3 linked regions of the Dongshaea marina genome follow. The protein of the gene in region 3 interacts with the protein of the main gene of each other region in a pairwise test. Links are inferred from orthologs where the notes say so. Each region holds a gene or a part of one and is shown on either strand. Other genes may lie near its edges.

Region 1 (3,068 bases), 2.0 Mb from region 3 along the record:
TTCCGCTGGGAGCATGGCCAGGACCCAATGGCCGTTGAAAAGCTTGCAGAGGGGATCCGCAACTTTGCAATCGATCAGGGCAAGCTCGAAACCATGCTGAAAAGCCGCCTGGCTTAACTCAAAAAGCCCCAGATGAAACAGAGCCCATCGCCACCGCGATGGGCTTTTTTATTACCGCTTGTTAACTCAGCTTAGCTTCTGAAACCATAAAAAAGCGCAAACAACAACCACAATGAACAGGAAGTAAGCAAACAGTTTGCCAGAATGCATTAATATGTTTCATTTTGTTATGAGCCATGTTAAACAGGGCGTGACAGTCCGCAGCAAGGAGGAGGAACCATGGACAGGTTCGAAACCACAGAACGTGCTGATGAGCAAACTGGGCGCCGCGACACTGCTTCAAAAAAGAAGAGGAGATGGAGAGAGATTGAAGCTTTAAAAGACAGATATCGATTACAGGAGGAGCTACGCTCCATCGATTTTGCCTTTGATGGGCCAATTGACGACCTCGAATTCTGAGTTAAAAAAGCCTGCATCCAGCAGGCTTTTCTTATTCCACCAGACCGAGCCGCTTAGCAAGCTCCCGGTAACGTTCGGCAACCTCTTTACCAAACAGGGGATCCTCAGCCTGGCCATGTTGCCAGCTCTGCTCCACCAATCGCCAGTCATCCTCGGTCAATTGTTCACTTAAGAGGGGAAACAACTCCTGCTCTTCGCGCTGAATATGCCCGCGCTGCAGCTCAATGAAACGGGCAAGCTGCTCAATAAACTGCTGCTGCGGGATCACCGCATCCAGCAAGATCATCTCCACCAGCGCACTGAGCTCCTCGCTCGCCGAAATAAATAGCTGATGTTCCTGCTTCACCCGGTTCACCAACCTGGGATCCTGGCAGCGATATTCCAGGTAATAGTCGTAAATCAGATCTTCACGGGGATGATGGGTCTTGTCAGACACATCATGCAGATAACCAATGATATCGCGGATCAGCCGGTAGCGGATACGCTTTTCCTGTTTCAGTAAAAACAATTTCTCTTCAAGAACATCCAGCAACTTACCGATATTTCTGTGTTCCTGACGCAGCGCGGCCAGCATATACTCTCCTTGAAAGCCTGCAACAAAATGGCGCCATTATACAGCTCAGGATCCATAAGCGATAACATCTTTATTAAAAGCTGTTAACTCAACCAGAGATTGGTTCAACTGTCTCCTGTGTTACCAGTTGAGGCTGCCAGTCGATCGCCTGCTTGCCCTGAGAAATCAGCAGCTCGTTAGTCTGGGAGAAGTGTTTACAACCAAAAAAGCCTCGGTGTGCCGACAATGGGCTGGGATGAGGTGCGCACAACACATGGTGGCGTTGCCTGTCGATCATTCGCCCTTTTTTCTGGGCATGGGCCCCCCACAACAGGAAGACAACCCCTTCCCGGTGTGCATTGAGCTGAGCAATCACCTCATCGGTAAATTGCTCCCAGCCAAGCCGGGCATGGGAGTGCGCCTTTCCCGCCTGAACCGTCAGAACCGTATTCAGCAGCAGGACTCCCTGACGTGCCCAGCTCTCAAGATAACCATGTTCAGGAATAGTAAAACCCGGGATATCCTGGACCATCTCCTTATAGATATTGACCAGCGAAGGAGGCGTGCGCACCCCGGGCAATACCGAAAAGCACAGGCCATGCGCCTGCCCCGGACCATGGTAGGGATCCTGACCCAGGATCACCACCTTCACATCCGCAAACTCGGTAAATTTAAACGCATTAAACACATCCTTGGCCGGAGGATAGATGATCTGTCCGGCATCGCGTTCGCGCTGAACCTGAGCCAAGGTCTCCTGAAAATAGGTTTGCTGTTTCTGCTCACCGATCACATCTTTCCAACTTGCCATCATGTTTCCCGTCTAAAAAAGTTAAGAGGCCTTCGTGCGAAAAATGAAGGTCTGCTCTGAATGCATACACGCGGCTCAAACGGCCGCTTCAGTCTGACATGCCAACCCCTTGAGCCAGGCGATCTCCTGAGCCCAAATGGTATCATCGATGGTTTCGAGAATGAGAGGGATCCCATCAAACCGGGTGTCCTCCATGATATATCGAAACGCAGCTTCGCCGATATACCCCTGCCCCAGGCTATGATGACGATCGACCCGGGAGCCCAGCTCAGCCTTGCTGTCATTGATATGCATCCCCGCCAGATACTCAAAGCCCACCACTTTGGAAAACTCAGCAAAAGTCTGTTCACAGGCTTCAAAGATTCTGAGATCATAACCGGCAACAAAGGTGTGGCAGGTATCGATACAGACCCCAACTCTGGACTTATCCTCAACCCCCTCGATGATTTCCGCCAGCTGCTCGAACCGGTAGCCTAGATTACTCCCCTGACCGGCGGTATTTTCAATCACAGCCTTCACCCCGGGTACCTGCTCGAGGGCAATGTTGATCGACTCGGCCACCAGCGCCAGGCTCTCTGACTCTGAAATCTTTCTAAGATGACTGCCAGGATGAAAATTCAGTAGCGTCAGCCCAAGCTGCCGGCAGCGACTCATCTCATCAATAAAGGCGCGCCGCGATTTCTCCAGCGCCTCAGGCTCAGGGTGTCCCAGATTGATGAGATAGGAATCATGAGGCAGGATCTGCTCCGGCTTGTAGCCATACTTGTCGCAGCTGGCCTTGAACTTGCGGATATCATCCTCACCCAGGGGCTTAGCCTCCCAGCGTCGCTGATTTTTGGTAAACAGGCCAAAGGCTGTGGCTCCCAGCTCGTGGGCATTTTTAGGTGCGTTCCACACCCCACCCGATGCTGACACATGGGCACCAATATACTTTGTCATTCTCTCTCCAAACACGCTGAGATCACCAATAAAAAATCTGCGCCAAGGCTAACCAATTCCCACGCACCATACAAGAGGCCCCTTGCCCACCACAAGTTCCCGGGCGACTTCTTCAAGCGAGTCTAAACTTGGATCAACAGGGATGGAAAGGAAGTAACGTCATGGAAGAGGGTTATGGTATCCAGATCTTGGTTTTCATCATCAGCGCACTGCTGATTGGCGCCGGGACCCGTTACCTGCAAAAGGGCA
Region 2 (3,025 bases), 2.5 Mb from region 3 along the record:
CTCATAGTGACTCGGCGCATTAGCAGCTGCCATTATTTGGCTCTCAAACGACTCTTTATATCAAACAATTCTTAAACCCCTCCTCAAAAGAGCCGATAAGGAGAGGAGGAGGGTGCTGTTATGGATATTCAAACGGTTGTTTCGACAACAACGGGGAGCGTTTCGGTATCCGCACCAGAAAAATCGACTCAGAGCGTTGGTGATCTTATCTCTTCCGGGATGGGATCACGGATTCGACACCTTCACTGGCGGTTGAAGGTGAGCTGATGGTGCTTAAGATGCTATTAGAGCGTCTGACCGGTAAACGGATCGATCTCCACGATTTTGCAGGGGAGTCGACCGCTGCTGTGTCTCAGGTTGAGATGACAGCAAGTGGATTTATGGCGATTCATGGGGAGCTTGAAACCCGGGCAGGGCAACAGGCGGCCTTTGAACTTGAGATTTCCAGCGAGTTTAACCTTGAACAGGTTCAGGTGAGTGAGTTGGAGCTGGCCTCTCAGAGTGAGGGGAGCTGACCGATCCTCTGGTGATCAATCTGGGTCGGCAGTTTGCGGATCTGGATAGCGGAAAGTTCCACTTTGATCTTGATGCGGATGGTGAGCAGGACTGGGTTCCCAGCCTGGCTGCGGGCTCTGCTTTTGTTGCGCTGGATCGAAATCACAATCAGCGCATCGATAATGGCAATGAGCTGTTTGGCCCTCGTAGTGGTGATGGCTTTTCTGAGCTGGCGATGCATGATGATAACCGGGATGGAAAAATTGATGCCGAAGATAGTGTCTATGCCAGGCTAAAGATCTGGCGACCCGGTGGCGAGCTGCTGGCCCTGGCTGATGTGGGCGTGCACTCGATCTCTTTGCAGGCGGTGACCCGCGAGCAGGATTACCGGGGGATCAGGGCGAGCTTCTTGGTAAGCTGCGAAAAGAGAGCGATTTTACCCGTGAAGATGGCTCACAGGGGGTTGTTCAGCACATCGATTTGGTGATCTGAAGCAATGGATTCACAGCTGAATTTTGGATGGCTCCTGCGGGAGCCATTTTTTAGACCGGGCTAGGTGCTGTCGACATTTCCAATTTTGAACCTGTTGTCCCTGAAAATGTTCTGTTCGCGGCGCGAGTCATGAGGTTTAGTTGTTCTAAATGAGTGATGAGCAACAATGAACAGGGCTTTTTCAGGCGCAACCCGAAGGGCTGTGGCTATTTTCCCTCCCAGCCGCGTTATCAGATGCTCATGTAGAGCAACTACACCACACATCTTCTGTCTTGCTGGATGAAAAAATTGCCAACTGCAGAGCCAAATCTGAAACGTCAACAGAGCCTAAACTGCAGGTGGCGAGTTGGGGTGATAACTTCAGCAAGCGGGATATCCCAGGGCTGGGGCTCAAGCTCATCCACTTGCTGGCAGTCGAAGGCGATCCCTATGAGCCGTGGTGGCTTATCCATTCTCACCAGAGGAGCCAGGGTGCGATCGTAAAAACCGCCTCCCATCCCCAGCCGGTTTCCCCGGTGATCAAATGCCACCAGGGGAACCAGCAGCAGATCGAGCTCCTCAATAGGACAAAGGCGGGTGACATTGAGCGGTGGCTCAGGAATATTGAAACGGTTTTTAAGGAGCTCGGTCTCGGGGCGGTGTTCGATGAACAGCAGGTTTCCCGGGGTAAAGGGGTGCAGTACCGGCAGGAATATCTCGTGCTCAGGCAGCAGAGTCTCGAGCAGTGGTGCTGTATCTATCTCGTGATCATTGCTGATGAAAGCGGCAATTCTGAGGGGGCGGAGCTAAGGCGCTGTTTGACATTATTGGCCAGTGACAGGGCAGCCTGTTGGCGCTGTTGGGCCGGGATATTTCGGCACAGGGCACGGATCTTTTGACGGATCTTTGGGGGAAGAGAGTTATCCATGATTATTAAATCTTCCATGAGTAAGAGTCATGGTCGGGAGGACCCCAAGGTGCCGTCGCAGGTTCCTGTCCTTGAACCCTACGGCTCAAGGCGGGAGTTGGGTTTTGACCTCAGGCTTCTCGGTTCAAGCCGAGCTTGCACAATAGTCAAAGACGCAATTCCCTTAACTGTAATTATCGGCTCAGGGACGTCGACTAGCTAACGTACACCCCAGGGTAATCTTTTTACTTGACCGCCTTGCTATCATCAGCCAGACGGCTTCCATGTTCTGTCAGCGCTTGCTCTATGGTATTTTGCAGCAGTTTGATCCGCTGATCCATATTTTCAGCATATTGATGGTTCTTCTCTTTTTCAAGAGTCAATTCATGGCAGCAGTTCAGGGCGACCATGATTGCAACCTGCTCATTATTGCTGATCCTGGAGCGCTGCTTCAGATCGCGGATCTTTTCTCTGAGCTGACTCGCTGCCTGGATCAGCTCCTCCTGCTGACCAGCCGGGCAGGCGATCTTATAGATCCGATCCAAGATCGTGACTTCTACCGCTTCGGTTGGCGTTTTATCTTCCGGATTAGTCATAAGGCGGCAGCTGCTCCATCAAATGCTTCTAAGGCGAATATATAGAGTGAAACCAAGAGTTTCAAGCACTACTGTCATTGGAGGGCCCGCAGTGTTAGCATTATGCTCAATCCCTAAGCAATAGTGGCGATTGTTTCGCCGGAGAGTTGATGAGTACGAATAAATGCCCAAGCTACACAGATGTAGCCGAACTTTTTGAACAGCAGGAGTTGATGACATCACCGACTGAAGTTCATGGGTTGTTAACCGGCTTTGTTGCGGGAGGGGTATCGCTCAAAGATCGCAGTTGGCTGGGGGAGCTTGATGATCTGTTAAATGATGGAAATCCACTGGCCGAGAGCTGCAGTGAGACTCTGGAGCGTTTGACGCGCTGTATCTGTGAACAGCTGACCGAGCGAGATGGCCTGTTCGAACTGATGATGCCCAAGAGTGAGCTTCCTCTGGATGAGCGTCTGGAGTACCTGTCGGAGTGGGCTCAGGCATTTTTGGTTGGCCTGGGGCTGATGCAGCAGAAGTTGAACCAGGCATCTGAAGAGCTTCAGGAGATGATTCAGGA
Region 3 (2,920 bases):
ATCTGCATAGGTGTAATAGCCCATCTCTGCACCATATTGAAATGGGGTATGACCTGCCAAAAACCCAACGTTGACCCCGCCAGCTGCGCCACCGACATCTGAACTAGAATTAGCAATATTGGAAGATAGAATATCGTCCATCTGCATTCCGCCTACACCAAAATTAAGGCCGACATAGGGGGACACCTGTGCCATGGCGCTACCACAAGCCATAGCTCCTGCCAGAGCTGCTACCACTGCAATTTTTTTCATGATCTCTCATCCATCTAATTGTGAATATAAAGATAAAAACCAATAGGAATGGAAAAACAATCTGATAGTAAATGGGGCCTTAGGCTCCACAAACTAAAAAGTTCCCGATATCTCAAATCACTGCGACAAGTTTGTACTTATGCAAGCGGGATGTCCGCTATAGTCTTCGCAGAGAGAGGGATCATAAGAAAGATAAGGGTGAGCTGCGTTTCAAATCTTGCTCTTATGTGCTTTATTTTGAAATCGTCTTGAAAACACAAATATTTTAAACTCAGTTTCTGCAGTGAGGGGCCTGTGACTTGTAACTGTGTTTAAGGACTGTCTCAACTTCTTGCTGCGAACCTTTCCGACATCAACCGCATAAAGGCTGTGAAGTCACCCTCGATCTCCTGATAGTGACTCTGCAGATCAGCGATCCCAGCAGAAAGATCGTGCTTGCCTTTGAGTCTGTGTTTTGAGAACCGCTCAAGTACCTTCCCAATGTAGCTCAGCTCCCGGTAAGAGGTCAGCCAGTCATCGGCCTTGATCGACGGGAAGAGCTGCTGAAACCTGAGAGGTAAAATATCTATTTTGCTCTCGATTGTTTGATATAGATCGCTGGTGAAGGCTTCAAGAGCTAGCTCAGAGTAATCATTCCAGTTTTTTGCCAGAAAGTGATCATAAAAGATATCCACCATGATCCCTCTGAACAGGCCAAACCGCTTGTCCAGTCGGTGCTTGCTGATAAGGAAGTGTTTATTTGAGTCTGAAAATGAGTCGATCGCCCGATGCAGCAGCAAGCCACTTTTTATATCTTCGCCGTAGCTCAGGGCCGAAATATCTCCCTTCACGAAATCCCCGATGAAGTTCCCGATCGCTATGTCAGTATTTTCACCCGAAAAATAGGAGTGAACCAGGTAGTTCATCGCTCAAGCCTCGGTAAAAGAAAATGGATCATCGAGCTATTGACCGTACTGTAGCCAGTGAAGCCTGGCAACCTTTACTCGCGATCCGGAGCGTGACGGATAGAAGGCGCCTAGCCGCAGCGCCTGCGCTGCGGCGGCCTGCCAGGAGTGCAACTATCGGGAGTGCAGCTCGCTGTCGGTAAAGAAATAAGCGATTTCGCGAGAGGCAGATGCAGGTGCATCCGAGCCATGCACCGAGTTCTCCTGAAGGCTCTGGGCATAATCGAAACGAATCGTCCCCGCCGCAGCATTCTCCGGGTTGGTTGCCCCCATGATCTCACGATTACGGGCAATCGCCTGCTCTCCTTCCAGCACCTGAACCATCACAGGCCCTGAGGTCATATACTCGACCAGATCATTAAAGAATGGCTTGCCATCATGCTCAGCATAAAAACCCTGCGCCTGTTCACGGCTCATCTGTAGCATCTTAGCAGCAACGATCTTAAGGCCTGCCGCCTCAAAACGCTGGTAAATTGTGCCGATCAGATCGCGCTTTACCGCATCGGGCTTCACAATCGAGAATGTACGTTCAATCGCCATTTATAACTTCCTTTTATCTTGAGACAAAGCCCGCCCATGCGGGCTCTTTTTGATGAATCACCGAGAGCCAGGAGTGGCAGAGTAAACGGCCACTCCTGGCTCTTCATTACCTATTGCACTAAGAGAAGCCCTCAGTCACAAAGATTTTGCAGCGCCCGCGCCAGAGTTCGCACCCCATGCCCCTTGGCACCGACGCCCCACAGCTCGTTACCACTCTTCTGGTAGGATCCCGCAAGATCCATGTGTAGCCAACGGACTCCCTCAGGCACAAAACGCGACAGGAAAGCCGCCGCCGTCGAGGCGCCTGCCATCCCCTCTCCCGAGTGCACATTCGCCATATCCGCAAAAGAGGAGCTCAGTTGTTCGCTGTGCCAGGGAGCCAAAGGCAATGGCCAGGCCAACTCATGCTCAACTGCCGCTGCATCCAGCAGCTGGTGTGAGAGCTCGGGATCCAGGCTAAACACGGCGTTGTAATCACGACCCACCGCGACCTTGGCTGCACCGGTCAGGGTTGCAGCATCAATGATAAGCGGCGCCCCGGTTTCGGCTGCGGCCAAAAGGCCGTCTGCCAGTACCAGCCGCCCCTCAGCGTCCGTATTGAGCACCTCAACGGTTAAGCCATTTTTATAGGTGATGATATCACCCAGCTTATAGGCATTACTGCTAACCAGGTTTTCCGCACAACACAAATAGAGTCTGACTCTCTGATTGAGCCCCCGGAGAATCGCCAGAGCCAGAGCTCCGGTCACAGTCGCTGCGCCGCCCATATCGGTGCGCATCACCGTCATACCATCGGCTGATTTAAGAGAGTAACCTCCGGAATCAAAGGTGATCCCCTTACCCACCAGGCAAGCCGCAACCTGGGCATCATCGCTCCCGGTCGGGTTGTAATCCAGCTCCAGCAGCACCGGCTGATGCTCACTGCCACGACCCACGGCATGGATCCCGGCAAAGCCCTCATCCAGCAGTTCACTTCCCTGGATCAGGCGGTAGCTCACCTTATCCCCTGCCACCACATTCAAAAGCTCGACAGCTTCAAGGGCCAGTGTCTGGGGTAGATGCAGTCGGGCTGCCCATTGATCATCCGACGTACCCAGTCGGTGGTCAGCTGAAGATCGTTAAGCTCCTGGAGCTCACTTGCCTCAAGCTCTCCCCAATCCAGGCTCTCATTGCCCTTGGCGGTG

The links. The genes of interacting proteins can lie anywhere in the genome.
Region 1: the proteins of ndk (region 3) and ung interact in binary tests that used the Escherichia coli proteins (3 or more experiments, as listed by UniProt). The link is inferred for Dongshaea marina from one-to-one orthologs.
Region 2: the proteins of ndk (region 3) and DB847_RS04625 interact in binary tests that used the Escherichia coli proteins (3 or more experiments, as listed by UniProt). The link is inferred for Dongshaea marina from one-to-one orthologs.

What each region holds. Positions count from the first base shown.
Region 1 is NZ_CP028897.1:1,346,880-1,349,947, reverse strand. Bases 32-3,026 are described here. They hold ung (uracil-DNA glycosylase), read right to left. Parts: upstream 1,881-3,026; coding sequence 1,182-1,880; downstream 32-1,181. Other genes in these bases: DB847_RS24855 (cation:proton antiporter domain-containing protein), read left to right, coding at 2,981-3,026; nfo (deoxyribonuclease IV), read right to left, coding at 1,956-2,819; DB847_RS06690 (hemerythrin domain-containing protein), read right to left, coding at 551-1,093; DB847_RS06695 (DUF3545 family protein), read left to right, coding at 340-519; tal (transaldolase), read left to right, coding at 32-117. Outside these bases: more of tal, read left to right, coding at 1-31; more of DB847_RS24855, read left to right, coding at 3,027-3,068. UniProt on the Escherichia coli protein: Excises uracil residues from the DNA which can arise as a result of misincorporation of dUMP residues by DNA polymerase or due to deamination of cytosine.
Region 2 is NZ_CP028897.1:931,176-934,200, forward strand. What follows is about bases 32-2,983. They hold DB847_RS04625 (5-formyltetrahydrofolate cyclo-ligase), read right to left. Parts: upstream 1,758-2,983; coding sequence 1,305-1,757; downstream 32-1,304. Other genes in these bases: DB847_RS04615 (hypothetical protein), read left to right, coding at 267-515; DB847_RS04620 (hypothetical protein), read left to right, coding at 527-982; DB847_RS24235 (hypothetical protein), read right to left, coding at 1,724-1,912; zapA (cell division protein ZapA), read right to left, coding at 2,119-2,469; DB847_RS04640 (UPF0149 family protein), read left to right, coding at 2,619-2,983. Also shown: DB847_RS24740 (HD domain-containing phosphohydrolase), read left to right, coding at 1-23; more of DB847_RS04640, read left to right, coding at 2,984-3,025. UniProt on the Escherichia coli protein: Involved in the removal of 5-formyltetrahydrofolate.
Region 3 is NZ_CP028897.1:3,388,052-3,390,971, forward strand. What follows is about bases 24-2,870. They hold ndk (nucleoside-diphosphate kinase), read right to left. Parts: upstream 1,737-2,870; coding sequence 1,311-1,736; downstream 24-1,310. Other genes in these bases: DB847_RS15855 (outer membrane protein), read right to left, coding at 24-252; DB847_RS15860 (acyl carrier protein phosphodiesterase), read right to left, coding at 576-1,157. Outside these bases: more of DB847_RS15855, read right to left, coding at 1-23. UniProt on the Escherichia coli protein: Major role in the synthesis of nucleoside triphosphates other than ATP. The ATP gamma phosphate is transferred to the NDP beta phosphate via a ping-pong mechanism, using a phosphorylated active-site intermediate.